DNA from 2 places in the Pedococcus sp. genome. Region 2 is predicted to be linked to the other one. Evidence: riboswitches for the same ligand, from Rfam matches in the RefSeq annotation. Region 2 holds a riboswitch; the other holds the start of a gene.
What was found. A riboswitch is a leader RNA that binds a small molecule or an ion and turns the genes downstream of it on or off. The one in region 2 is predicted to bind cyclic di-AMP.
Positions count from the first base shown of each region.

Region 1: another riboswitch for cyclic di-AMP. It lies ahead of VIB11_RS12310 (C40 family peptidase); the one in region 2 lies ahead of VIB11_RS14040 (transglycosylase family protein).

Region 1 is NZ_DATBMI010000151.1:4,948-16,648, forward strand. Features, by position in the region: gene VIB11_RS12270 (DsrE/DsrF/DrsH-like family protein) at 1-147, opposite strand, end outside; gene VIB11_RS12275 (TusE/DsrC/DsvC family sulfur relay protein) at 192-506, opposite strand; gene sqr (type III sulfide quinone reductase, selenoprotein subtype) at 512-1,777, opposite strand; gene VIB11_RS12285 (heavy metal translocating P-type ATPase) at 1,987-3,855, shown strand; gene VIB11_RS12290 (alpha-glucosidase) at 3,912-5,669, shown strand; gene VIB11_RS12295 (ionic transporter y4hA) at 5,779-6,876, shown strand; gene VIB11_RS12300 (O-acetyl-ADP-ribose deacetylase) at 6,977-7,519, shown strand; gene VIB11_RS12305 (DsbA family oxidoreductase) at 7,561-8,241, opposite strand; gene VIB11_RS12310 (C40 family peptidase) at 8,380-9,114, opposite strand; cyclic di-AMP (ydaO/yuaA leader) riboswitch at 9,119-9,292, opposite strand; gene VIB11_RS12315 (metal-dependent transcriptional regulator) at 9,644-10,339, opposite strand; gene VIB11_RS12320 (deoxyribodipyrimidine photo-lyase) at 10,359-11,699, shown strand.
Region 2 is NZ_DATBMI010000181.1:1,471-13,171, reverse strand. Features, by position in the region: gene VIB11_RS14075 (glycoside hydrolase family 13 protein) at 1-552, shown strand, start outside; gene VIB11_RS14070 (LacI family DNA-binding transcriptional regulator) at 534-1,571, shown strand; gene otsB (trehalose-phosphatase) at 1,564-2,340, opposite strand; gene VIB11_RS14060 (trehalose-6-phosphate synthase) at 2,340-3,899, opposite strand; gene VIB11_RS14055 (CBS domain-containing protein) at 4,024-4,452, shown strand; gene VIB11_RS14050 (serine/threonine-protein kinase) at 4,494-6,188, shown strand; gene VIB11_RS14045 (threonine/serine ThrE exporter family protein) at 6,185-7,702, shown strand; cyclic di-AMP (ydaO/yuaA leader) riboswitch at 7,833-8,010, shown strand; gene VIB11_RS14040 (transglycosylase family protein) at 8,021-8,755, shown strand; tRNA gene VIB11_RS14035 (tRNA-Thr) at 8,924-8,996, shown strand; gene VIB11_RS14030 (DUF1697 domain-containing protein) at 9,103-9,660, shown strand; gene VIB11_RS14025 (VOC family protein) at 9,729-10,166, opposite strand; gene VIB11_RS14020 (aminoglycoside phosphotransferase family protein) at 10,232-11,131, opposite strand; gene VIB11_RS14015 (alpha/beta hydrolase) at 11,519-11,701, shown strand, end outside.

The DNA.
Region 1 (11,701 bases), on a different contig from region 2:
CTCCCCGAGCGCGGCGTTCGCCAGGATCAGCCCGGGGTAGGCCATGTCGAGGCTGCCCTTGGAGCAGATGATCGCGAGCTTGCGGCCCGCAGCACCTTCGGTGTCGAAGTTGGGGACGATGGCCGGGGCCGTGTCCATGCTCGTCATGACGAACCCTCTTCTCTCGGATGGACGGTCGGCGTGCGCGTGGGTCAGACGCAGCCGTGCGGCTTGGGCAGGCCCGCGATGTAGGCCATCTTCTTGGCTGGCTTCTGCGGGAAGAGCACGAAGAGCTGCTTGGTCGGGATGCCGCCGGCGACGGTCACCCTGCGCAGCGTGGGGGTCTCGCCCTTGACCGCGTAGTCGTCGCGCAGGAACCGGATCGCCTTCCAGTGCTCGTCACCGAGGTCGATGCCGATCTGGGCGGCGAGGGCCTTGCCGAGGGCCTCGTCCCACTCCTGGGGATCGGTGAGGAAACCCTCCTCGTTGACGTGCACCTGGCGGCCGTCGATGGTGGTGACGGGCATCGTTCTCACTCCTTGGTGGTCGTGCCGACGGTGGCGCCGGCAGGGATCCGCTTGCCTGCCATGGACATGTGGGCCGGGAGCGGAAGAGGGCGGCCCGGGAGCAGGACGTTCCAGTAGACCCAGCGGAACGCCAGCTTCCCGAGGTGGTTGGCCCGGGTCTCCCTCAGCAGCCGAAGCGGCCCGACCGCAGGCAGCGGGTAGGCGCCGGGCAGCGGCTCCGTGTCGTAGTTGAAGTCGATGAGCAGCCCCTTGCCGTCGCCGGACTCGACGAAGCAGTTGGCGTGGCCGTCGAAGGCCCCGGTCATCGGCTTCCCGGCGACGAGGTCGAGGAAGTTGTCGACGAAGATCTCGACCGAGAAATGGGCCACCGAGCCGGCCTTGGAGGCCGGGATGTCGGAGGCGTCGCCGAGGGCGAAGATGTTCGGGTGGGTCGTGGACTGCAGCGTGGCCCGGTCCACGGGGACGTAGTTGAGCTCGTCGCCCAGCCCGGAACGCTCGACGAAGTCGGCCCCCATGTTGAGCGGCACCGTCACGAGCAGGTCGAAGGGCACCTCGCGCTCGTCGTAGGAGACGAGCGCCTTCGCCTCGTTGTCGACCCGCTCGACCATGAAGTCGGGCTCGACGAGGATCTTGCGCTCGTCGAGCATGTCGCCGAGCTGTTTCGAGGCGATCGGCTGGGTGAAGGCGCCCGACAGCGGCGTGACGTAGACGAGCTCGACCCGGTCGCGCACTCCCCGCTCCCGCAGGTGGGCGTCGGCCAGGAAGGCGAACTCCAGCGGGGCCACCGGGCACTTGATCGGCATCTCGGTGATGTGGATGACCAGCCGCCCGTGGTCGAACCGCCTCAGGGCCTCCGCCAGGGCCGTGGAGCCCTCGAACGAGTAGAAGTCGAAGACGCTCCGGCGCCACTCCGCACCCAGCATCCCCGGCGTCTGGTCGGGTCGGGGCGTCGTGCCCGACGCGATGACGAGGTAGTCGTACGGCAGCTCCCGGCCGTCGCGCAGGACGACCCTGCTGCGCTCCGCGTCGACGCGATCGACCTCGGCGATGACGAAGTCGACCCCGTCGGGGATGAAGGCGTGGCGCTTGCGCACCACCTGGTCGGGCGTATAGGTCCCGAAGGGAAGGAAGAGGTAGCCGGGCTGGTACAGGTGGTCGTCGTCGCGGTCGACGACGGTGATCTCCCACTCGGAGCGGTCCAGGCGCCGGCGCAGCTTGTTGACCACCATCGTTCCGGCCGTGCCCCCACCGAGGACCACCAGTCGCCTCATCGCTCCCACTCCCACACTCACCCAGCCGCTCGCCGGCTCACCTCTTCGTCTGCTCCCGACGCTAGGCAGGCGCGGTCGTGGCAGACAGTGCCGAAAGTCCCATGTACCCCCGGGGGTATCTTCGTCAGGCGGGCCGGGACCATCGCCCCTGCCAGACCGCGCCGTCGCCACGCACGCTGGAGGGGGCGGCGAGAGGAGGCGGGCCGCACGTGCTCCGGGTCATCAGCGCACTGCGTGGCTACCCGCTGATCGGCCTGACCCTGCTCGTCGGTGCTGCCGGTGGAGTCCTCGAGCTCGGGGGCCAGCCGGTGGCGGCGCGGTGGCTGCTGTCCGTCTACACCCTGTCGTTCGCCGCGAGGCGGTCGCTGCACATGGTCGCCGCCCTCCGCCGGGGCAGGTACGGCGTGGACGTCCTCGCCGTGACCGCGATCGTCGCGACCGTCGCGGTCGGGGAGCACTGGGCCTCCCTCGTCGTCGTGCTGATGCTCACCACCGGCGAGGCGCTCGACACGATCGCGGCCGGCCGCGCCACCCGTGAGCTCTCGGCGCTGATGTCCCGTGCCCCACAGACGGCCCACCTGCTCGTCCCCCACGGGCAGTTCGACCGCAGCGTGGACGTGCCGGTCGACACGGTGTGCGCCGGCGACACGCTGCTGGTGAAGCCCGGGGAGATCCTGCCGGTGGACGGGGTGCTCCTCTCGGCCTCGGGCGCCTTCGACGAGTCCTCGCTGACCGGCGAGCCCCTGCCGGTGGAGCACACCCGCGGGGAGTCCCTGCTCTCCGGCTCGGTCAACGGCTCCAGCGCGATCCACGTGCGCGCCACGGCCGCGGCCGCCGACTCCCAGTACCAGCGGATCGTCGACCTCGTGGAGAACGCCCAGCGCTCGCGCGCCCCCTTCGTCCGGCTCGCCGACCGGGTGGCGGTGCCGTTCACGCTGCTCGCCTTCGCCATCGCCGGTGGCGCGTGGTGGCTCAGCGGCGACGTCGGGCGGTTCGCCGAGGTGCTCGTCGTCGCGACCCCCTGCCCGCTGCTCATCGCCGCGCCGGTCGCCTTCATGGCCGGCATGTCCCGAGCCGCGAGGCTGGGCATCATCGTCAAGGGCGGAGGCACCCTCGAGACGCTGGCGCGGGTGCGGACGGCGGCGTTCGACAAGACGGGCACCCTGACCCGCGGTGCGCCCGAGCTCGCGATGGTCCAGCCGGCCGACGGCCTCGGCGACGACGACCTCCTGGCCGCCGCCGCATCGGTCGAGCTCTTCTCCACCCACCCGCTCGCGTCCGCCATCGTGGCGGGGGCCCGCGAGCGCGGGCTCGAGGCCACGCCGGCGGTCGCCGCCACCGAGGCCACCGCCCGGGGAGCGACCGCGACGGTCGACGGCCACCGGGTCGTCGTCGGGAAGGCGAGCTTCGTCGCCGCGGAGGCGGGCGGCATACCCCCGCTCCCGCTGGGGCCGGGCGAGAGCGCCGTGCACGTGGCCATCGACGGCCGGTATGCCGGTCAGCTCGCCCTCGCGGACCGGGTGCGCCCGGAGGCCCACCGAACCCTGGCCGCGCTGCGCCGGTCCGGGGTGCACCACACGCTGATGCTCACCGGGGACGCCGAGCCCACCGCGCGCCACATCGCCGAGCAGATCGGCGTCGACGACGTGCGCGCCGGCCTGCTGCCGCAGGACAAGGTCGACGTCGTGGCCGGGCTCCCCGACCGGCCGGTGATGATGGTCGGGGACGGGGTCAACGACGCCCCCGTGCTGGCCGCGGCCGAGGTCGGGGTGGCCATGGGCGCGCGCGGCTCGACCGCGGCGAGCGAGTCCGCCGACGTCGTCGTCATGCTCGACGACCTCTACCGGTCGGTGCGGGCGGTGCAGATCGGGCGGCGCACGATGCGGGTCGCCTGGCAGGCGATCGCGATCGGTCTCGGTCTCTCCGTGGGCCTGATGCTGGTCGCGGCGGCGGGGTTCCTGCCCGCCATCGCCGGTGCGTGGGCCCAGGAGCTCGTCGACCTCGTCTGCATCCTCTGGGCGCTGCTGGCCCACCAGCCCGGGGCCGAGGAGCGCGAGAGCGGGCCGGAGCCGACCTGACCCGCCGCCGCTCGAGGACTGGCGGGCACTCACCGGGGTCGGGGAGACTGCGGGCCATGTCTGTTGACGTGACGACGAGCCCGACGCCCGAGCTGAGCCCCTCCACGCGGCGGTGGTTCCACTCAGCGGTCGTGTACCAGGTCTACCCGCGCAGCTTCCAGGACAGCAACGGCGACGGCATCGGCGACCTGCGGGGCATCATCGCCCGCCTCGACCACCTCGCCGCCCTGGGCGTCGACGTCGTGTGGCTCTCGCCGGTCTACGTCTCGCCGCAGGACGACAACGGCTACGACATCGCCGACTACCAGGACATCGACCCCACCTTCGGCACCCTCGCCGACTTCGACGAGCTGCTCGAGCAGGCACACGCGCGCGGCATACGCGTCGTCATGGACCTCGTGGTGAACCACACCTCCGACGAGCACCCGTGGTTCGTGGAGTCCCGTTCGTCGAAGGACAACCCCAAGCGCGACTGGTACTGGTGGCGGCCGGCGCGCGAGGGCATGGAGCCGGGCGCACACGGCGCGGAGCCGACGAACTGGGAGGCCTCGTTCAGCGGCTCCGCCTGGGAGTTCGACGAGGGGACGGGCGAGTACTACCTCCACCTGTTCTCGCGCAAGCAGCCCGACCTCAACTGGGAGAACCCGCAGGTGCGCGAGGCGGTCTACGCGATGATGCGCTGGTGGCTGGACCGGGGGGTCGACGGCTTCCGGATGGACGTCATCAACATGATCTCCAAGGACACCTCACTGCCCGACGGCCACCTCACCCACGGCGGGCTGTACGGCGACGGCAGCCCGCACTACCTCTGCGGGCCGCGGATCCACGAGTTCCTCCAGGAGATGCACCGCGAGGTGTTCGAGGGGCGTCAGGACCGGCTCCTCACGGTCGGGGAGATGCCCGGGGTGACGGTGGAGGAGGCCCGCCTCTTCACCGACCCCACGCGCCGCGAGGTCGACATGGTCTTCCAGTTCGAGCACGTCGGCCTCGACCACGGCGCACACAAGTGGGACCGCCGGCCGCTGCAGCTCGTCGACCTCAAGGCCTCCCTCGGGCGATGGCAGGCCGGGCTGGCCGACGTCGGCTGGAACAGCCTCTACTGGGACAACCACGACCAGCCCCGCGCGGTCTCGCGCTTCGGCGACGACGGCGAACACCGGGTCGCGTCGGCCAAGCTCCTCGCCACCGTGCTCCACCTGCACCGCGGCACGCCGTACATCTACCAAGGCGAGGAGCTGGGCATGACCAACGTGCCCTTCGCCGGCGCGGAGTCGTTCCTCGACATCGAGTCGGTCAACTACTTCGCCACGGCGATGGGGCAGGGCCTGGCCGCCGAGGAGGTGCTCGAGGCGCTGCGCGACGGCAGCCGCGACAACGCCCGCTCCCCCGTCCAGTGGGACGCCTCCCCGAACGCCGGCTTCACCACGGGCACGCCGTGGTTCCCCGTCAACCCGAACCATGACGTCATCAACGCCGAGCGCGAGGTCGCCGACCCGGACTCGGTGTTCCACCACTACCGGCGGCTCATCGAGCTGCGGCACACCGACCCCGTGGTGGCCGACGGCGACTTCCACATGCTGGTGCCGGAACACCCGACGCTCTACGCCTTCACGCGCTCGCTCGGGCCCGAGACGCTGCTGGTGCTCGCGAACTTCTCCGGCGAGGACCTGGCCGTCCCTGAACTCCCGGGCCAACCGGACTGGTCAGGGGCCGAGCTCGTGATCGGCAACCACGCCGACCCGGTGGCGCCCGAGGACGCCGGCCTTCCCGTCCTGCGGCCGTGGGAGGCCCGCGTGTACCGACGTCGCGGCTGAGCGGGCCCGGGGCTGGCCCGTCCCTCCGAGACTCCCGCGCGCGAGGCGCCCCAGCCCGGGATCCGGAGCCGGTCGCCCGGCACGATGGCGGCCAATGAGAGGGTGGGGCATGGCCGCGCGAACGACCAGCCCTCTGCCCTCGTGGACCACGGTCGCTCCCCCTCTCGGACTCGCCGCCCTCGTGCTGGCCTGGGGCCGCGACCTCGGCATCGTCCCCGTCGTCCTGGTGGCCGTCGCGCTGGCCGCCGCCGTGATTGCCGCGGTGCACCACGCCGAGGTCGTGGCGCACCGGGTCGGGGAGCCGTTCGGCTCCCTCGTCCTCGCGGTGGCCGTGACGATCATCGAGGTGGCGCTGATCGTCACCCTGATGGCGTCGGGCGGCAAGGACACGAGCTCCCTCGCCCGCGACACCGTGTTCGCCGCCGTGATGATCACCTGCAACGGCATCGTGGGGCTCAGCCTCTTCGTCGGCGCGCTGCGCTACCGACTGATCTCGTTCAACGCCGAGGGCACCGGCGCCGCCCTGGCCACGGTCACGACGCTCGCCGTGATGACGATGGTCGTGCCGACCTTCACCACCAGCGCGCCCGGACCGGAGTTCTCGACGGCGCAGCTGGCCTTCGCCGCGGTCATCTCCCTGGCGCTGTACGGGATGTTCGTCTCCACCCAGACCCGCAGGCACCGCGACTTCTTCCTTCCCGTCTCCGACGACGGCGCCCTGCTCGAGGACGACCACGCCGAGCCACCCACCGACCGGGCCACCCTCGCCAGCCTGGGCCTGCTGCTGCTCTCGCTCGTCGCCGTGGTCGGGCTGGCGAAGGTCGAGTCGCCGGCGATCGAGGCCGGCGTCGCCGCCGCCGGCTTCCCGCAGTCCTTCGTCGGCGTCGTCATCGCCCTGCTGGTGCTGCTCCCCGAGACGCTGGCCGCCGTGAACGCCGCCCGGCGCAAGCGGATCCAGATCAGCCTCAACCTCGCGCTCGGGTCGGCGATGGCGAGCATCGGCCTCACGATCCCCGCCATCGCGGTCGCGTCCATCTGGCTGGAGGGGCCGCTCCTGCTCGGGCTCGGGGCGACCCAGATGGTGCTGCTCGCGCTGACGGTGGTCGTCAGCGTGCTCACCGTCGTGCCGGGCCGGGCCACCCGCCTCCAGGGCGGCGTGCACCTCGTGCTGCTGGCCGCGTTCGTCTTCCTCGCCATCAACCCCTGACCCGCTCACCCAGATCTCCTCACCGCGGCGTGACGCTGGCGCTGACCCCGCGCGGACCCGGCGCGAGCGCGGGAGGGGCACCGCGGCATACGCTCGGCACGTGACCCGACTCGAGGCCGTCCTCGGCGACATCACGACCGAGCAGGTCGACGCCGTCGTCAACGCCGCGAACTCCGCTCTGCTCGGCGGAGGCGGCGTCGACGGCGCGATCCACGCGGCAGCGGGCCCCGCCCTGCTGCGGGAGTGCCAGCGCCTGCGCGAGACGACCCACCGCACCGGCCTGCCGGTCGGCGACGCGGTCGCGACAGGTGCTGGGGACCTCCCGGCGCGCTGGGTGATCCACACGGTCGGCCCGAACCGGCACCGCGGCCAGACCGACCCGGCCCTCCTCGCGTCGTGCTTCACCAGCAGCCTGCGGGTGGCCCGGGAGGTGGGGGCCCGCTCGGTCGCGTTCCCTGCCGTCAGTGCCGGCATCTACGGCTGGGACTCCGCGGAGGTCGCGCGCATCGCCGTCGCCGCGATCCGCGGGGACACGGACGCGACCGGAGGGATCGACCTCGTCAGGTTCGTGCTGTTCGGCCGACGCGTCCTGGCCGACTTCGAGCAGGCGCTGGCCCCGGCCTCAGGCTCCGGACCCGACTGACCGCCCCGCTGCCCGCCAGGCGCGTCCGCCTGCTCTGGGGGTCAGGGTGCCGAGTGGCCGGCGGGCACCGGCTGGTCGTCCAGGGCGGCGGTGATCAGCTTGCCCATCACCTCGACGGTGTGGGTGCCGCTGAGCGCGACGTGGCGGTTGGCGACGAAGCAGGGCACTGCGTTGATGCCGAGGTCCTTGGCGGCCTTCTCGTCCTCGCGCACATGGTCGGCGAAGTCCTTGCCCGCCAGCACGGCGGCCAGCCGCCGGCCGTCGAGGCCCGCCTCGCCACCGAGCCGCTGGAGGGTCTCGATGTCGTCGATGACCTTGCCCTCCGTGAAGTGGGCCGAGAACAGCCGCTCCAGCACGGCCGCCTGCAGCGCCGGCCCGCCCTGTGCCAGGCCGAGGGCGACCATCCGGTGGGCGTTGAACGAGTTGGCGTCCACCTGCAGGTCGACGTTGATGTCGATCCCGTCCGGGCGTCCGATGAGCGCGGCCCGTTCGGCGGTCTCGCGCGTCTCCTCCGGCCCCGTGCCGTGCCGCTCGGCCAGCCGGGACAGGACCGACCGTCCGGTGCCGACGGGCTTCATGGGGTCGAGCTCGAAGGCGCGGTAGGTGACGGTGACCTCCGCAGGGTGGGCGCTGTCGGCGATGGCACGCTCCAGACGCCGCTTTCCGATGTAGCACCACGGGCAGACCACGTCGACCCAGACCTCGATGTCGATAGCGCTCATGACCCCCATACTCACACGGACTGCACGGCGCGGCAGGGGACGAACGGCCCTGCCGCGGCAGCGGGTGCTGGTGCCTTCACGCCGACGGCCCGCGACCGCAGGGGTCGAGGGCCGTCGGGGGTATGCCGTGGGGCTGGGTCAGGGGCGCCCGTAGGTCACGTCGGCGGACCAGATGTCGCGCAGCGCGACGGCCTTGCCGGAGCGCGGGGAGTCCCACATCATGCCGTTGCCGGCGTAGATGCCGACGTGGCTGGCGGGTGCGCCGAAGAAGACCAGGTCGCCCGGCTGCGGGTCGGAGACCGGCGTGACGGCCTGCCGCTGCTCCTCCGCGGTGCGCGGGAGGCTGATGCCCACCTGGCGGAAGACGTACTGGGTGTACCCCGAGCAGTCGAAGCCGGTCTCGGGGCTCGTGCCGCCGTAGGAGTACATGATGCCCTCGTACTGCGCGGCGATCCCGAGGATGCCGCCGGTGGCGGGCTTGGTGGAGGGGAGCGGCGCGCGCTCGACGGAGCGGCTGGCGGCCTGCTCGACGCGCTCCGGGGCCGGCTCGGGGGCAGGAGCGGGGCGCGGCTTGGGCTTCGGCTTGGCGGTTGCCGTGAAGCCGATCTCGCCGAAGGCCGTCTGGGACGGCGCGGGGCTTGCGGGCGCCTTGACGGCCGCGACCGGAGCGGCGGCCGCGGTGGCGGCCTCAGGCTTCTCGGCCGGGGCGGCGTGGGCCGGGATGGCGAAGGCCGCGACGAGACCGCCGGAGGCGGCAAGGACGGCCGAGGTCTTGACCGCGGGCTGCGCAGACTGCGCGACGATGCCGGTCAGCTCGGACAGGGGGTTGAATCGACCTGGCGCGCGGTGACGGCCAGCAGCATGGTGAGCCACGTGGTGAACCTCCAACGCCTACGAGGTGAGCTGTCGGGTTCGGGTGGAGGTTGTCGTTCACCCGGCCCTCACGTCTGCCTCCCGACCTTGCGGGCTGCTCGCGTGGGGGCTTCACCCCAAGGGACGTCCGAGGACGCCCCACAAGTGGGTCCCCCGCTCCTGCCAGCGGTGTGTGTGTACCGGGCTCGTTCGTGGTGACAGGACTAGGCGGTCCACTGCGAGCCAACCTCTCCCAGGCGAGAGAGGTCCCCGACACGGTACACAGCGGCCCCTCCCATGTCACGCTGAGGTCACGGCGAGGCACGGAAAACGCCAGCAAACGGTCAAGACGGGACGCATCTCACCGCAGCTCTCCCGCTTCACGGGCCGCTGTCCTGCGCTCCCAACGCAGGAGGTGGCAATCCGGCACAGATCCCCCGAAGCGGGCAGAGGGGTCAGATCACGGGTCACTCGGCCGGACCAGGCCGGCGAACCGGCCCTGGGTCGTGCAGCCGCACGCCTCCACTCAGGCGAGCCCAGGTGGCCCGGCTCAGACGACGGCGGCGAAGACGTGCTGCGCGACCTCGTCGGGCAGCGACACACCGGCGGCCTCGGCCCCGCCCTCCCGCACCGCGATGACGCGCCCGTCCGCGCGGCGCACCTCGACCCGCTGGCCGGGCAGCAGCCCGGCAGCGGTGAGCAGCGTGAGGGCCTCGTGGTCGACCTGCACCGGCTCGCCGATCCGGCGGACCAGCACGGTGGCACCCTCGGTCAGCGCCAGCTCGGCGAGGCTCTTGACCCCCACCCGGAACTCCTCGTTGGGCTCCTCCCCCAGCTCGTCGAGGCCGGGGATGGGGTTGCCGTAGGGCGACTCGCGGTGGTCGCCGATCATGGCCAGGATCTTGCGCTCGACCCGCTCGGACATGACGTGCTCCCAGCGGCACGCCTCCTCGTGGACGTACTCCCACTCCAGGCCGATGACGTCGACGAGGAGCCGCTCGGCCAGGCGGTGCTTGCGCATGACGCGGGTGGCGATGAGCCGGCCCTCGTCGGTCAGCTCGAGGTGGCGGTCGCCCGCCAGCGTCAGGAGGCCGTCGCGCTGCATGCGGGCCACGGTCTGCGAGACGGTCGGACCGCTGTGCCCGAGGCGCTCGGCGATCCGGGCGCGCAGGGGCACGATCCCCTCCTCGACGAGCTCGTAGATCGTCCGGAGGTACATCTCGGTGGTGTCGATCAGATCCGTCACAGCACCTAGCCTCTCATCCATGGCTGTCAGCGTGGTGTGGGTGAGACGGGATCTTCGCATGCACGACCAGCCCGCCCTGCGCGAGGCGGCTGCCGTCGGTGACACCGTGCTCCCCCTCTTCGTGCTCGACCCGCGCCTCGTCGACACCGCGACCCCGCGGCGGGACCACCTGCTGGCCTCGCTGCGCGCCCTGGACGAGTCCATGGACGGCGCCCTCGTCGTCCGTCGCGGCCGGCCGGAGCAGGTGGTCGCGAAGGTCGCCGAGGAGGCGGGCGCAGGGACCGTGCACATCACCGCCGAGTCGACGCCCTACGGTCGGCGCCGCGACGCGAGGGTGCGCGCACAACTCGAGCGCGACGGGCGCTCGCTCGTGGCGTCGGGCACGCCGTATGCCGTGGGGCCGGGGTCCGTGCTCAAGCGCGACGGCACGCCGTTCCAGGTCTTCACGCCCTTCTCCAAGGCCTGGCGCGACCACGGGTGGCCGGGCCCGGCGCCGACGCCACGTGGCCTGCGGTGGGTGCGCGCCGTCGACGGCGACGGCATCCCCGAGGGGCCGGAGGTCGGGGGCGCCGGCGAGGCAGCCGCACGCCGCCGCTGGAGGTCGTGGCTCGAGCAGCACCTCGGCGACTACGACGGCGAGCGCGACCGCCCCGACCTCGACACCACCAGCAGGATGTCGATCCCGCTCAAGTACGGCGAGCTGCACCCACGCACCCTGCTCGCCGACGTCGCCGCCCACCCGGCCTCGGCCACCAGGGCTGCGCGCACCTTCATCAGCGAGCTGTGCTGGCGCGAGTTCTACGCCGACGTGCTGTGGCACCACCCCACCTCGGCCTGGGAGGACCTCAAGCCCGCGCTGTCGACGATGAGCTACACCCGTCCGGGGAAGGACCTCGGGGCCTGGCAGCGGGGCGAGACCGGCTACCCGATGGTCGACGCCGGCATGCGCCAGCTGCTGGCCGAGGGCTGGATGCACAACCGGGTCCGGATGATCACGGCCAGCTTCCTCGTCAAGGACCTGCACGTGTGGTGGCCGCACGGCGCCCGGCACTTCCTCGCGCACCTGCGCGACGGCGACATCGCGAGCAACAACCACGGGTGGCAGTGGGTCGCCGGCACCGGCACGGATGCCGCGCCGTACTTCCGGGTGTTCAACCCCGTCACCCAGGGGCTGAAGTTCGACCCGGAGGGCGAGTACGTGCGGCGGTGGGTGCCCGAGCTGCGCCACCTGCCGGGCAAGGCCGCCCACGAGCCGTGGGAGCACGACGACGGCTACGCCGAGGGCTACCCGGAGCGGATCGTCGACCACGCCGAGGAGCGGGACGAGGCACTGCGCCGCTACGAGGCCGCCCGCTCCTGAAC
Region 2 (11,701 bases):
GCCGCCGGGGTCCCGTGGACCACCGTGCGGCACAGCTTCACGCTCGTCGGCTCCCACGACACCACCCGTATCCGCACCCTCGTCGGCGAGGACGCGCGGCAGGTCGACGTCGCCGCGGGCCTGCTGTTCACCATGCCGGGCATCCCGATGCTCACCTACGGTGACGAGATCGGCATGCGCGGCGACTTCGGCGAGGACGGGCGCCGGCCGATGCCGTGGGACGAGACACGGTGGGACGGTCGCCTGCTCGGGGTCTACCGTGGACTCATCGCGGCACGGCGGGGCTCCATGGCCCTGCGCGAGGGCGGGGTCCGCTGGGTCCACGCCGACGACGACGCCCTCGTCTTCCTGCGCGAGAGCCCCGACGAGGTGGCGCTCGTGCACTGCGCCCGCGGCGCCCACGACCCGGTGGCCCTCAGCACCCGGAACCTGCCGGGCATCGGGAGCGGGTCCGCGGCATACGGGCCCCCGCCGGAGCTCGGCGTTGAGACACTGACCCTGAGGGCCGACGGCCCGCAGGTCTCGATCTGGACATGGACGGTGACGGAGTGAAGGCACGGCTGGCGGACATCGCCGCGCACGCCGACGTCAGTGAGGCGACCGTCAGCCGGGTGCTCAACGGCAAGCCCGGCGTGGCCGAGTCGACCCGCCAGGCCGTGCTCACCGCGCTCGACGTCCTCGGCTACGACCGGCCGTCCCGACTGCGGCGCAAGAGCGCCGGGCTCGTCGGCCTCATCGTGCCGGAGCTGAGCAACCCGATCTTCCCGGCGTTCGCGCAGATCATCGAGACCGCGCTCGCGCGCAACCGCTTCACCCCGGTCCTCTGCACGCAGACGCCCGGCGGGGTCCATGAGGACGAGTACGTCCAGATGCTGCTCGACCGCGGCGTCGCGGGGATCATCTACGTCTCGGGCCAGCACGCCGACACCACCACCGACGCCGAGCGCTACACCAAGCTGCGCGAGCGCGGCCTGCCGATCGTGCTGGTCAACGGCTACCACGAGGGCATCGACGCGCCCTTCATCTCCAACGACGAGGTCGCCTCGATGGACCTCGCGCTCAGCCACCTCGTCGCGTTGGGCCACACGAGGATCGGGCTCGCGGTCGGGCCGGACCGGTACGTTCCCGTGATCCGCAAGATCCAGGGGTTCCGGGCCGCCATGAAGTCGCTCCTGGGCCTCGACGACGTCGAGGACCTCATCGAGCGCACGATGTTCTCCCTCGAGGGCGGTGACACCGCGGCCGCCCGGCTGATCGAGAAGGGCTGCACGGCCGTGGTGTGCGGATCGGACCTCATGGCGCTCGGGGCGATCCGCGCTGCGCGGAGGACGGGCCTCGAGGTCCCGGACGACTTCTCCGTCGTGGGCTACGACGACTCGCCCCTGATCGCCTTCACGGACCCGCCGCTGACCACGGTGCGGCAGAGCGTCCAGGCCATGAGCGAGGCGGCGGTGCGCGCCCTGCTCGACGAGATCGCCGGCGAGCCCGCGCCGCGGGCCGAGTACATCTTCCGCCCCGAGCTGGTCGTGCGCTCCTCGACGGGCGCCGCGCGGCAGCGGCAGGTCAGGTAGCCTGCCCGGCGCGCTGCCGGCGCAGGGTCGCGAGCGCCTCGGCGACGTCGCCGGGGGAGTCGAGCCGGTAGCGGGCGGCGCTCTCGCCCGGGCCGACCTTGACGCTGATGTCGGCGTCTCCCATCACCTCGAACGCGTGCTCGTCGGTGACGTCGTCGCCGAAGTAGGCCACCGCGGCGGCCCCGACCTCGTCGCGCAGGGCCATGAGGGCGGTGCCCTTGTCGGCGGTCACCACGGACATCTCGACCACGTCCTTGCCGCGCAGCACCGTCACGCCCGTATGCCGCCCGGCCACCTCGAGCGCGGACGTCACCGCAGCGTCGGCGACCGCCTGGTCCTCGCCGCGGGTGTGCAGGACCGTCGCCTTGGGCTTGAACTCCAGGCGCACGCCCGGGTGCCGGTCGATGACGCCGTGCAGGTCGGTGGTGAGGCGCTCGAGCAGCGCGGACTGGTCCTCGGAGAGCGCGTCGTCGGTGTCGTCCCGGCTGCTCTGCGCCCCGTGGCTGCCGATGCGGGTCACGCGGCTGCCCGCGGGGAGGTCGGTCAGCGTGGTCAGCACGTCGAGGTCGCGGCCGGACACCACCGCGGTGTGGGTCCGCGGCAGGTCGGCCAGGGCGGTGAGGTCCTCGAGGGTGCCGTCGAGGGCGCGAGCCTGCATCGGGTCGGCCACGAAGGGGGCGAGGACGCCGTCGAAGTCGCTGGCGACCAGCACCTCGGGCACGCGGCAGAAGGCCTCGAAGGCCTCCAGGAGGTCGGCCGGCAGACCCATCAGGGGCGGCCTCCGGTCTCGGCGGACTGGGGGCTCCCGGCGGACTGGGGGCTCCTGGCGGCCTGGCGCGCCTCGACGGCTCGCTGGTCGGCTGCCGCGTGGGCGTCGTCGGCGGTCTGCTCCCTGGTCGTGCGCCTGGGCCTCGACGGCGCGCACTCGAGGGCCTCGAGGAACCGGCCCGCCCAGCGCTGCACGTCGTGGTCGGCGACCCGCCGCCGCATCGCCCGCATCCTCCGGCGGCGCTCCGCCTCGGTCGCGGTCATGGCGGTGACGATCGTCTGCTTCAGGCCCGCGATGTCGTGGGGGTTGCACACGTAGGCCTGGTGCAGCTCGTGCCAGGCGCCGGCGAACTCGGACAGCACGAGCGCGCCGCCTCCGTCGTGCCGGCAGGCCACGTACTCCTTCGCGACGAGGTTCATGCCGTCGCGCAGGGGCGTGACCAGGAGGACGTCGGCGGCGAGGAACATCGCGGCCATCTCGTCACGCGGGTAGGAGTGGTGCAGGTAGTGCACCGCGCTGGAGCCGATGTCCGCGAACTCGCCGTTGACGCGCCCCACCTCGGCCTCCACCTCCTGGCGCAGCTCGCGGTAGGCCTCGACGCGCTCGCGGCTCGGCGTGGCGACCTGCACGAAGACCTGGTCGGGCGGGGCGACCACGCCGTCCTCGAGCAGCTCGGCGTACGCCTTGAGGCGGTGCCGGATGCCCTTGGTGTAGTCGAGTCGGTCGACACCGAGGAGCAGGGTCTCGGGGTTGCCGAGCGACTCGCGGATCTCCTTGGCCCGCTGGATCACCTCGGGCGTCTGGGCGAGCTCCTCGAGCCCGGCGAAGTCCACCGAGATCGGGATGGCACTGGCCCGCACGTAGCGGGTGGGCCGGCCCTCGACGGCGGCGTTGACGACCTCGCCCTTGGTGGTCAGGCCGAGCAGTCGTCGGCAGGCCCGCATGAAGTTGTGGGCGTCGTCGATCCGCTGGAAGCCCAGGAAGTCGGCGCCGAGAAGACCCTCGAGGAGCCGCCGGCGCCACGGGAGCTGCGCGAACAGCTCCACGGGTGGGAACGGGATGTGGTTGAACCAGCCGATGCGCACGTCAGGGCGCAGCTCGCGGACCATCGCGGGGACGAGCTGCAGCTGGTAGTCGTGCACCCAGATCGTCGCACCCTGCGCCGCCACCTCGCAGACCGCCTCGGCGAACCGGCGGTTGACCCGCTCGTAGGCGGCCCACCAGTAGCGGTGGAAGCTCGCGGGGACGATGACGTCGTGGAAGATCGGCCACAGCGTGTCGTTGCTGAAGCCCTCGTAGTAGTCGGCGACCTCCTCAGGGCTGAGGGGCACCGGCCGCAGGAACATGCCGTCCTCCTCGAACGGCTCCGGTGCCTCTCCCGCGTCGCCGGCCCAGCCCACCCAGGCGCCGTCGCGGCCCCGCATCACCGACTCCATGGCGGTGACGAGCCCGCCGGGGCTGCGCCGCCACCCGACCTCGCCGTCGGGACCGACCACGCTGTCGACGGGCAGCCGGTTGGCCGCCACGACCAGGTCAAAGGTGCGGGTACTGCCGGACACGCGATCAACTCCCCGGGATGCTGGCTGCGCCGTCAACCCTACGTCGTGGTGTCTTGACCTGCACCAACGGCCAGCGGCCCCGCTTCCTCTAGCGCGGGCCGGGGGTGCGGTCTACCGTCTGAGCATGAGGATCTCGGATGTGGTGCGCCGCAAGGGCGACCTGGTGGTCACGGTACGGCCCGACGACACGGTGGAGCGGCTTCTGGAGCTCCTCGAGGAGCACAGGATCGGCGCCCTCGTCGTCAGCGAGGACGGCGAGGGGGTGGCCGGGATCGTGAGCGAGCGCGATGTCGTGCGCCACCTGCACAGCGACGGGCCCGCGATCCTGCAGGAGTCGGTGTCCGCGATCATGACCAGCGAGGTCACCACCTGCGACTTCGACATGCACATCGAGGACCTCGCCCGCGTGATGACGGACCTGCGGATCCGGCACGTGCCCGTGGTGGTCGAGGGGAAGCTGATGGCCATCGTCAGCATCGGGGACGTGGTCAAGAACCGGATCGACGAGCTGCAGGCGGAACGTGACCAACTCGTTGGGTACATCCAGCAGTAGCCTCGCTGACGGCGCCCACGGGGTCGCCTTACGGTAGGACCATGACGACGGAGGCACTCGGAGGCGGCGAGCCCGCTCTCGGTGTGCCCAGGGCCCCCTCGGTGGGGCGCTACCGCCTCGTCCAGCAGATCGGTGAGGGCGGGATGGGGGTCGTCCACCTCGCGCTCGACCCCAGCGGTCGTGCGGTGGCGCTGAAGCTGCTCCGGCCGCACATCGCCCTGGACCGCGACGCCCGCACCCGGCTGGCGCGCGAGGTGGACATCCTCGGACGGGTCCAGGACCCCCGGGTAGCCCCGGTGCTCGACGCCGACCTCGAGGGCGACCAGCCGTATGTCGTCACCCGCTACGTTCCGGGTCCGTCGCTCGACGAGGTCGTCCGCGAGCACGGCCCCATGACCGGCGCCGACCTCGCACGCCTGGGCAGAGGGCTCGCCGGCGCCCTCGACGCCATCCACGCCGCGGGTGTCATCCACCGCGACCTCAAGCCCGCGAACGTCCTGCTGCTCGACGGCGACCCCGTGGTCATCGACTTCGGCATCGCGCACGTCGCGGACGACGTCCGGATCACGCTGACCGGGCTGGTCATGGGCACGCCCGGCTACCTCAGCCCCGAGGTCGTGGAGGGTGCCGAGGTCACCGAGGCCACGGACTGGTGGGGCTGGGCCGCCACCCTGGCCTTCGCGGCCTCCGGGGCCCCGCCCTTCGGCCGGGGGCCGATGGACGTCGTGCTCAGCCGCGTCGCCCGGGGCGAGGCCGACCTCTCCGGCGTCGACCCGCGCCTGGCCCCCCTGCTGTATGCCGCGTTGTCGCCGCGGCCGGAGGAGCGCCCGGACGCCGCCGAGGTCGTCGAGGCGCTCGAGCGCTACGCGGCCGGCAAGCCGCCCACGGAGGTGTTTGGCGCCGTGCCCACGGCGCGGCACACCCAGGTCATCGACCGGCGCCCCGCCACCGTGCAGGAGCCGCGGCCGGTGGGCCCGCTGGGACTGCCGCCGGACGTGGAGCCGTGGGGGCACCAGGCGCCGGTCGAGCCAGCCGGCTGGGATGCGCCTGCCGGCTGGGACGGCCAGGGTGACGGCGAGGACGCGTCGGACTGGCAGGCGGCGTGGCAGGCAGGGCCGGGCGAGCCGGACCCGCGCATCAGCCGGCCCCAGCGCTCCGGGACCCTGGTCGCCCTGCTGGCCGCCGTGGTGGCCGGGGTCGCCAGCTGGCCGGTCGTGACGGCCGGGGTCATCGTGCTCTGGTGCTGGCTGGCCCGCACGGCCGACCGCTCCGTCACCTCCCTCGTGGTGCGCCGCCACAGCCGCGGACGCCGCCGCAGCGATGTCCCACTGGCCGTGGTCGCCAGCCCCTGGCACCTCGTGGTGGGGGCGCTGGGCACCGTTGTCGGCCTGCTCCTGCCCGCGATGGTGGCGTTCTCGGCGGTCTTCAGCGCCGCGCTCGCCACCGTGGCCGTCACCGGCGGCCCGAGCGAGCCGAACTCCGCCCTTCCCATCGCGGTCGGCGCCCTGTTCGGCATCCTGGTGGCATGGTGGGGGCCCGGCGGCTCCGGTCTGCGCCGCGGGACCCGCAGCATCGTGCGCGGCGTGACGCCCGGCCCGCGGTCCACCCGGGTCGCCGTCGCCCTCGTCCTGCTGGTCGCGGTCGGGCTCGGCGTCTGGTCCTACCTGCAGCTCGGCGCGCCGCAGTGGTGGCCGTGGCAGGCACCCTCGGGGATCTGGTCGGGTCTGGCTCGATGACGCATCCCCCCGTTCCCCCCGACGGCGCGGCGGGGTCGGCCGGACTGCCTCCGCGCAAGGCGGTGCCGCGACGCCCGAGGGTGCCGCGGAGCCTGTGGCGGGGTGAGGAGGTCACCGAGACCCTGCCCATCGTGGAGTCGCTGCGCCTCACGCCGTACCGCAACCCCCGGGTCCTGCAGGCCGCCGCCGAGGAGCGGGAGGCCCGGGCGTCGGTGGACCTCGCGCTGCGCGCTGGGGAGCTCATGCTCCGGTGCGGCGCCGGCGTCTCGCAGGTCGAGTCCAGCGTCATCGCGGTCGCCGCGGCTGCGGGGCTCGACAACCTCGAGGTCGACATCACGCTGCAGTCCCTGCTCGTGCAGTGCACCACCGCCTCAGGTCAGCAGATCACCATGCTGCGGGTCGTCCGCTCCGCCACGCACGACTACGCGCGCCTGTCCGCCGTCCACGAGTTCGTCGAGAACCTCGTCGCCGGCAGCTACGACCGCGAGGCCGCGGCGGCGCGCCTGCGTGACATACGCCGGATGCCGCGGTTCTGGCCGCGGTGGGTCGTGCACGGTGCCATGGGAGCGCTGTCCGGTGCGGTGGCGCTGATGCTCGGAGCCGGTGTGGTCGCCGCCCTGATCGCCGGGCTCTCGGCCCTGCTGGTGGACCGGACCGCGCGGTCCCTCGGCGGCCGTGGGCTGCCGGAGTTCTACCAGTGCGCCCTGGGCGGGTTCATCGCGACCGCGATCGCGTGGTGCGGCTTCTCCCTCGGGGCTGCGGGGGTGCTGCCGGTGAGCTCCGCGGAGTTCGCCTTCATCGTCGCCGGCGGGATCGTCGTGCTGCTGCCCGGACGCACCGTCGCCTCCGCCTTCGAGGACGTCATCTCCGGGTACTCCGTCACCGGTGCCGGACGCATGTTCGGCGTGCTGCTCACGACGGCCGGGATCATCCTCGGGGTCGCCGCTGCGCTGTCGGCGACGATCAAGGTGACCACGGCCTTCGACCTGCCGTTGGCCTCGCCGAGCGTGATCCAGCTCAGCGCCGTCGAGAGCCCCCTCGTGGCCGGGGTCTTCGGCGCCACCGTCGTGGGCGTGGCGGGCGCGGTGACCCTGCGTTCGCGCCGGAAGCTGGTGCTGGCCACCGGGCTGCTCTCGATGGCGGCGTTCGGCCTGTCGCTCGCGATCGCCACGGTGCCGGGGGCGGGCGCGCTGACTGCCGCCGGGGTGGCCAGCGTGGTGCTCGGTTTCGTGGGGCGGCTGGTGGCCCTGCGCCTCGGCGCCCCGGCCATGGTGCTCGTCGTGCCCGCGTCGTACGCCCTGCTGCCCGGCCTCGCGATCTTCCGGGGCCTCTACGAGATGGTGCGGGCGTCCTCCGAGGGCGCCGGCGTGCTGACGCTGCAGGGCGGCATCACCACCCTGCTCGGCGCCATGGCCGTGCTCCTCGCCATCGCGACCGGCACGACCCTGGGCGACTTCCTGGGGGCGCCCTTCGACCACCGCGTCGTGCAGAAGCGCCGGGCCCGCCGCCGGTAGAGCGCGGTGTTCCACGGGTTTCCCCGTTTCCCGGCAGGTCCGCGCAATCTCCCGTACGGTCGTGACTCGGTGTCGTCGCCACCCGGCGGTGACGCTGCACGACGACAACTGCACACGGCATACCAACAGGCACACCCGCGCGCCGAACCTCGTCCGGCGGGTGTCTCGCCGGGAGATCCCCGGGCCGGGCGAGGGTGGGGGAACCAATCCGGCCCGCTCGCGGGCCTTGGGGTGAAGCCGGTCCGCCGGCCGGGCGCCTGACAGCCCGAACCCGACAGCTCACCTCTCAGGCGCACGTCAGGAGAGGACCCCTCTGCAATGTTCTATGCCCCCAAGCACTCCGCCCGCAGACCCCACCCGGTGCGCCGGCGGATGGCCGGAATCGGTCTTGCCTCGTTCGCCACGGTCGGCGCCGGCCTCGCCGCACCCTCCAGTGCCCAGGCCGGCACGGTCTGGGACCGGCTGGCCGAGTGCGAGAGCTCCGGCAACTGGTCGATCAACACGGGGAACGGCTTCTACGGCGGCCTCCAGTTCTCGTACTCGACCTGGCAGGCGTTCGGCGGCCAGCGGTACGCGCGGACCGCGGACCGGGCCACGAAGGCCCAGCAGATCACCGTGGCCAAGAAGGTCCTGCAGGTCCAGGGCCCGGGCGCGTGGCCGCACTGCAGCCGCGTCGCCGGCCTGACCCGGGCCAACGGCGGGGCCGTCAACCCGGGCTCGACCGCGACCGCAGCCTCGCGCTCCTCGGCGCGCCGTGCACCCGCCGTGCGGGCCCGCGCCTCGCTCGCGGCCGGCGCGCTCGTGGTCGACGGCATCCGTGGCCCGAAGACGAACGCCGCCATCGAGCGGTGGGTCGGCGGCTCCGTGAACGGCAGCCTGTCGCGCTCGGACGTGCAGCGTCTGCAGCGCAAGGTCGGGTCGGCACCCGACGGCATCATCGGCCCGAAGACGGTGCGCGCGCTGCAGGCCAAGATCGGCGCGAAGCGCAACGGTGCGCGCCATCTCGACCGCGAGACCGTGCGCACGCTCCAGAGGTACCTCAACTCGCACTGAGCCCGGCGGCGCCCGGCGGCCAGCCTCCGCGGCCGGCACTCGTGAGACGGGCCGCACTCGTGAGACGGGCCCGGCACGCCCCTGGGGTGTGCCGGGCCCTCGCGAATTCAGCCATGGCGGTCCGCGGCGGGTAGCATTTCGCCGATCCGCAGCGAAGGCCGCGGGCCAGCCGGTGTGGCGCAATCGGTAGCGCACCTGTCTTGTAAACAGGGGGTTGTGGGTTCGAGTCCCATCGCCGGCTCTCCGACCAGCACGGATGCGGTGCGCGTTGGCCCGCCGGCGGCTCACCCACCATCCCCGGCAGTGACTCCGGTGTGAGGCGTCGGCCGACGTCCGTGTCTGGCCGTATGGTCGGCACCATGCAGCGGTATGTCGCGTTCCTCCGGGGTATCGCGCCGAGCGGCACGAACATGACGAATGACAAGTTGCGCGGCGTGTTCGAGGAGCTCGGGTTCGCGGCGGTGGGCTCGGTGCTGGCCAGTGGCAACATCACGTTCCGGGCCAGCGAAGCGGACGTGCCGTTCCTCGAGCAGACCATCGAGGAGGCGCTCGTCAGCGGTCTCGGTGTCACGAGCCGGACGATCATCCGTGAATGCTCCGAGCTCCGGGGGCTGGTGGACAGCGATCCCTTTCCCGGACTGACGCATCAACGCCGGACGTACCTGACCGCGACGTTCGTCAAGGACGCTTCCACCGTTCCCGACGTACTGCCGGGGGAGGCAGGTCGTCGCACACGGGTTGTGCGATACGACAGGGTCGCTCGGGCCGTCCTGGCAGTCACCGACACCAGCGATCCCGGCGAGGCCTCGGGCTTCATGTCCTGGCTGGAGAAGACCTGCGGCAAGGACATCACCACACGCAGCTGGCTCACCGTCCAACGGGTCGTCGCGAAGCTCGAGAGCTGACTGCCGTGGGCCGCGCAGCGGTGAAGTGGCGCGCCGTGCGCCGGAGAGGACCGACCGGCACCCCCGCGTCAGCTCTTCTTCAGCGCCTCGGCGAGCATCACGAGGATGCCGCTGGGGCCGCGGACATAAGTGAGCTTGTACACGTCCCCGTAGGTCGCCACGCCGCGCAGTGGACGGCAGCCGTGCCTCGCGGCGATCTCGAGGGCCTCGTCGATGTCGTCGACCGAGAACGCCACGCGGTGCATGCCGATCTCGTTGGGACGGGTGGGCTCCGTCTCGATCGCGTCGGGATGGATGTACTCGAAGAGCTCGAGGCGACCGTTGCCGTCTGGCGTCTGGAGCATGGCGATGTTGGCGTGGTTGCCGTCGAGGCCGACCGCGGTGTCGGTCCACGCTCCACTGACCGTGTCACGCCCGACGACGGTGAGACCGAGATCGGTGAAGAAGGCGATCGTCTCCTCGAGGTCGCGGACGGCGATCCCGACGTTCTCGAATGTGATGGGCATGGTGGCACGCTACCGAGTCAGCACGATTCGCTCAGGTCAGCTGGCGGCCGCGATGACTGCCTGGGTCATCGCCTTCGGCTGGAGTACTCGGTGAAGATCTCGTTGAGGACCCGAAGGGGCTCCGCAGCCTCGTCGTTGTCGTGGTCCTCGATCGCGCCGGCGTACTGGCGGAGCGTCTTCCAGAGCGCCCATCCACGCCCGCGCGCCCAGCTCGCGTCATCCACACCCAGTCGGTCACGGAAGACCTGGCGGCTGGGCTCGGTCAGCAGTGTCCAGGCAATCGCCAGGTCGCAGGCCGGATCGCCGACGCCGCACGTGCCGAAGTCGATCACGGCGGCCAGCTGGCCGTTCTTCAGCAGGAGGTTCCCCTCCGAGAGATCGCCATGGAACCACACGTCCACGCCGTCCCAGCGCGCTCCGAGGGCTGCGGACCAGATCTCGGACGCCAGGTCGACATCAAGATGCCCGACAATCTGTGCGAGCGATTCCCGGGTCATCTCGTCATAGGTGCGGAGCGTGGCGCCGCGGTACCAGTTGTGGATTCCCGGTTGCGGACCGTCTGTGGCGTCGATCCTTCGGAGGGCGACCAGGAAGTCGGTCAGCTCGCCAGCGAACCGGACCGGGTCGGAGATGGCGTCGAGGGTCGCTCGGTCGCCGTCGAGCCATCCGTAGATCGACCACGAGTACGGGTACCCGGCGCCGGGCACGCCGTCGCCCAGTGGAGTCGGGATGGGGAGGGAGACCTGTCGCGCCAGCTCTGGGAGCCAACGGCGTTCCTTCTCCACCGCGAGTGCGTATTCGGCAGCGCTGGGCAGGCGGACCAGCCTGTCGTCGCCGAGGTGGAACGTCCAGTTGTCCCAGCCACCGCTTCGCACCGGCGCAATCGGGAGCGTCGACCACTGCGGGAACTGCTCGGTGACGAGTCGGCGGACCGTTTCCTGATCGACCGTGAGGCGCTCCGGCACAGGGCCGAGATCTGGGACTCCTTGCACCCCGGAGAGGGTAGGAGGCCGACACGCCGGGAGTCGAGGAAGTTCTGTCGCGCCGAGGAGAACGTCCTGTACACGGTCTGGGTCAGCGGGTGGCGGTGCCAGTGGGTGCGGGCGCCGAACATGAAGTGCACCAGGTTCGCTGTCACCCGAGAGGGCGGCGGGGCGGCGGCGGGCCGATCGTCCCCGACACTGGGACGTTCGGCTCTGACAGCCGGGCCTCCCCTCCACCAACGTGGAAGGACCCAAGGGCCGCGCGCAGATGCTCGCAGGGGCTTGCACAAGGGCAGTCAGGAGGTGGATCCCATGGGGACGGTGCAGCGGGGGGCGCGGCAGTGGCCCCGGAGACTCACGTTGGGAGACGTGTCCCTCTATGTCGACGTCGTGGGTCACGGCGACCCGGTCCTGTTCATGCACGGCGGGCCCAGCGCGGACCTGTGGACCTTGAGCACGTTCCGCAAGCTGGCCGACCAGTTCACGCTCGTCTTCTACGACCACCGTTGCAACGGCCGGTCCGTCGGGGTGCCCGTCAGCTCCATGACCTGG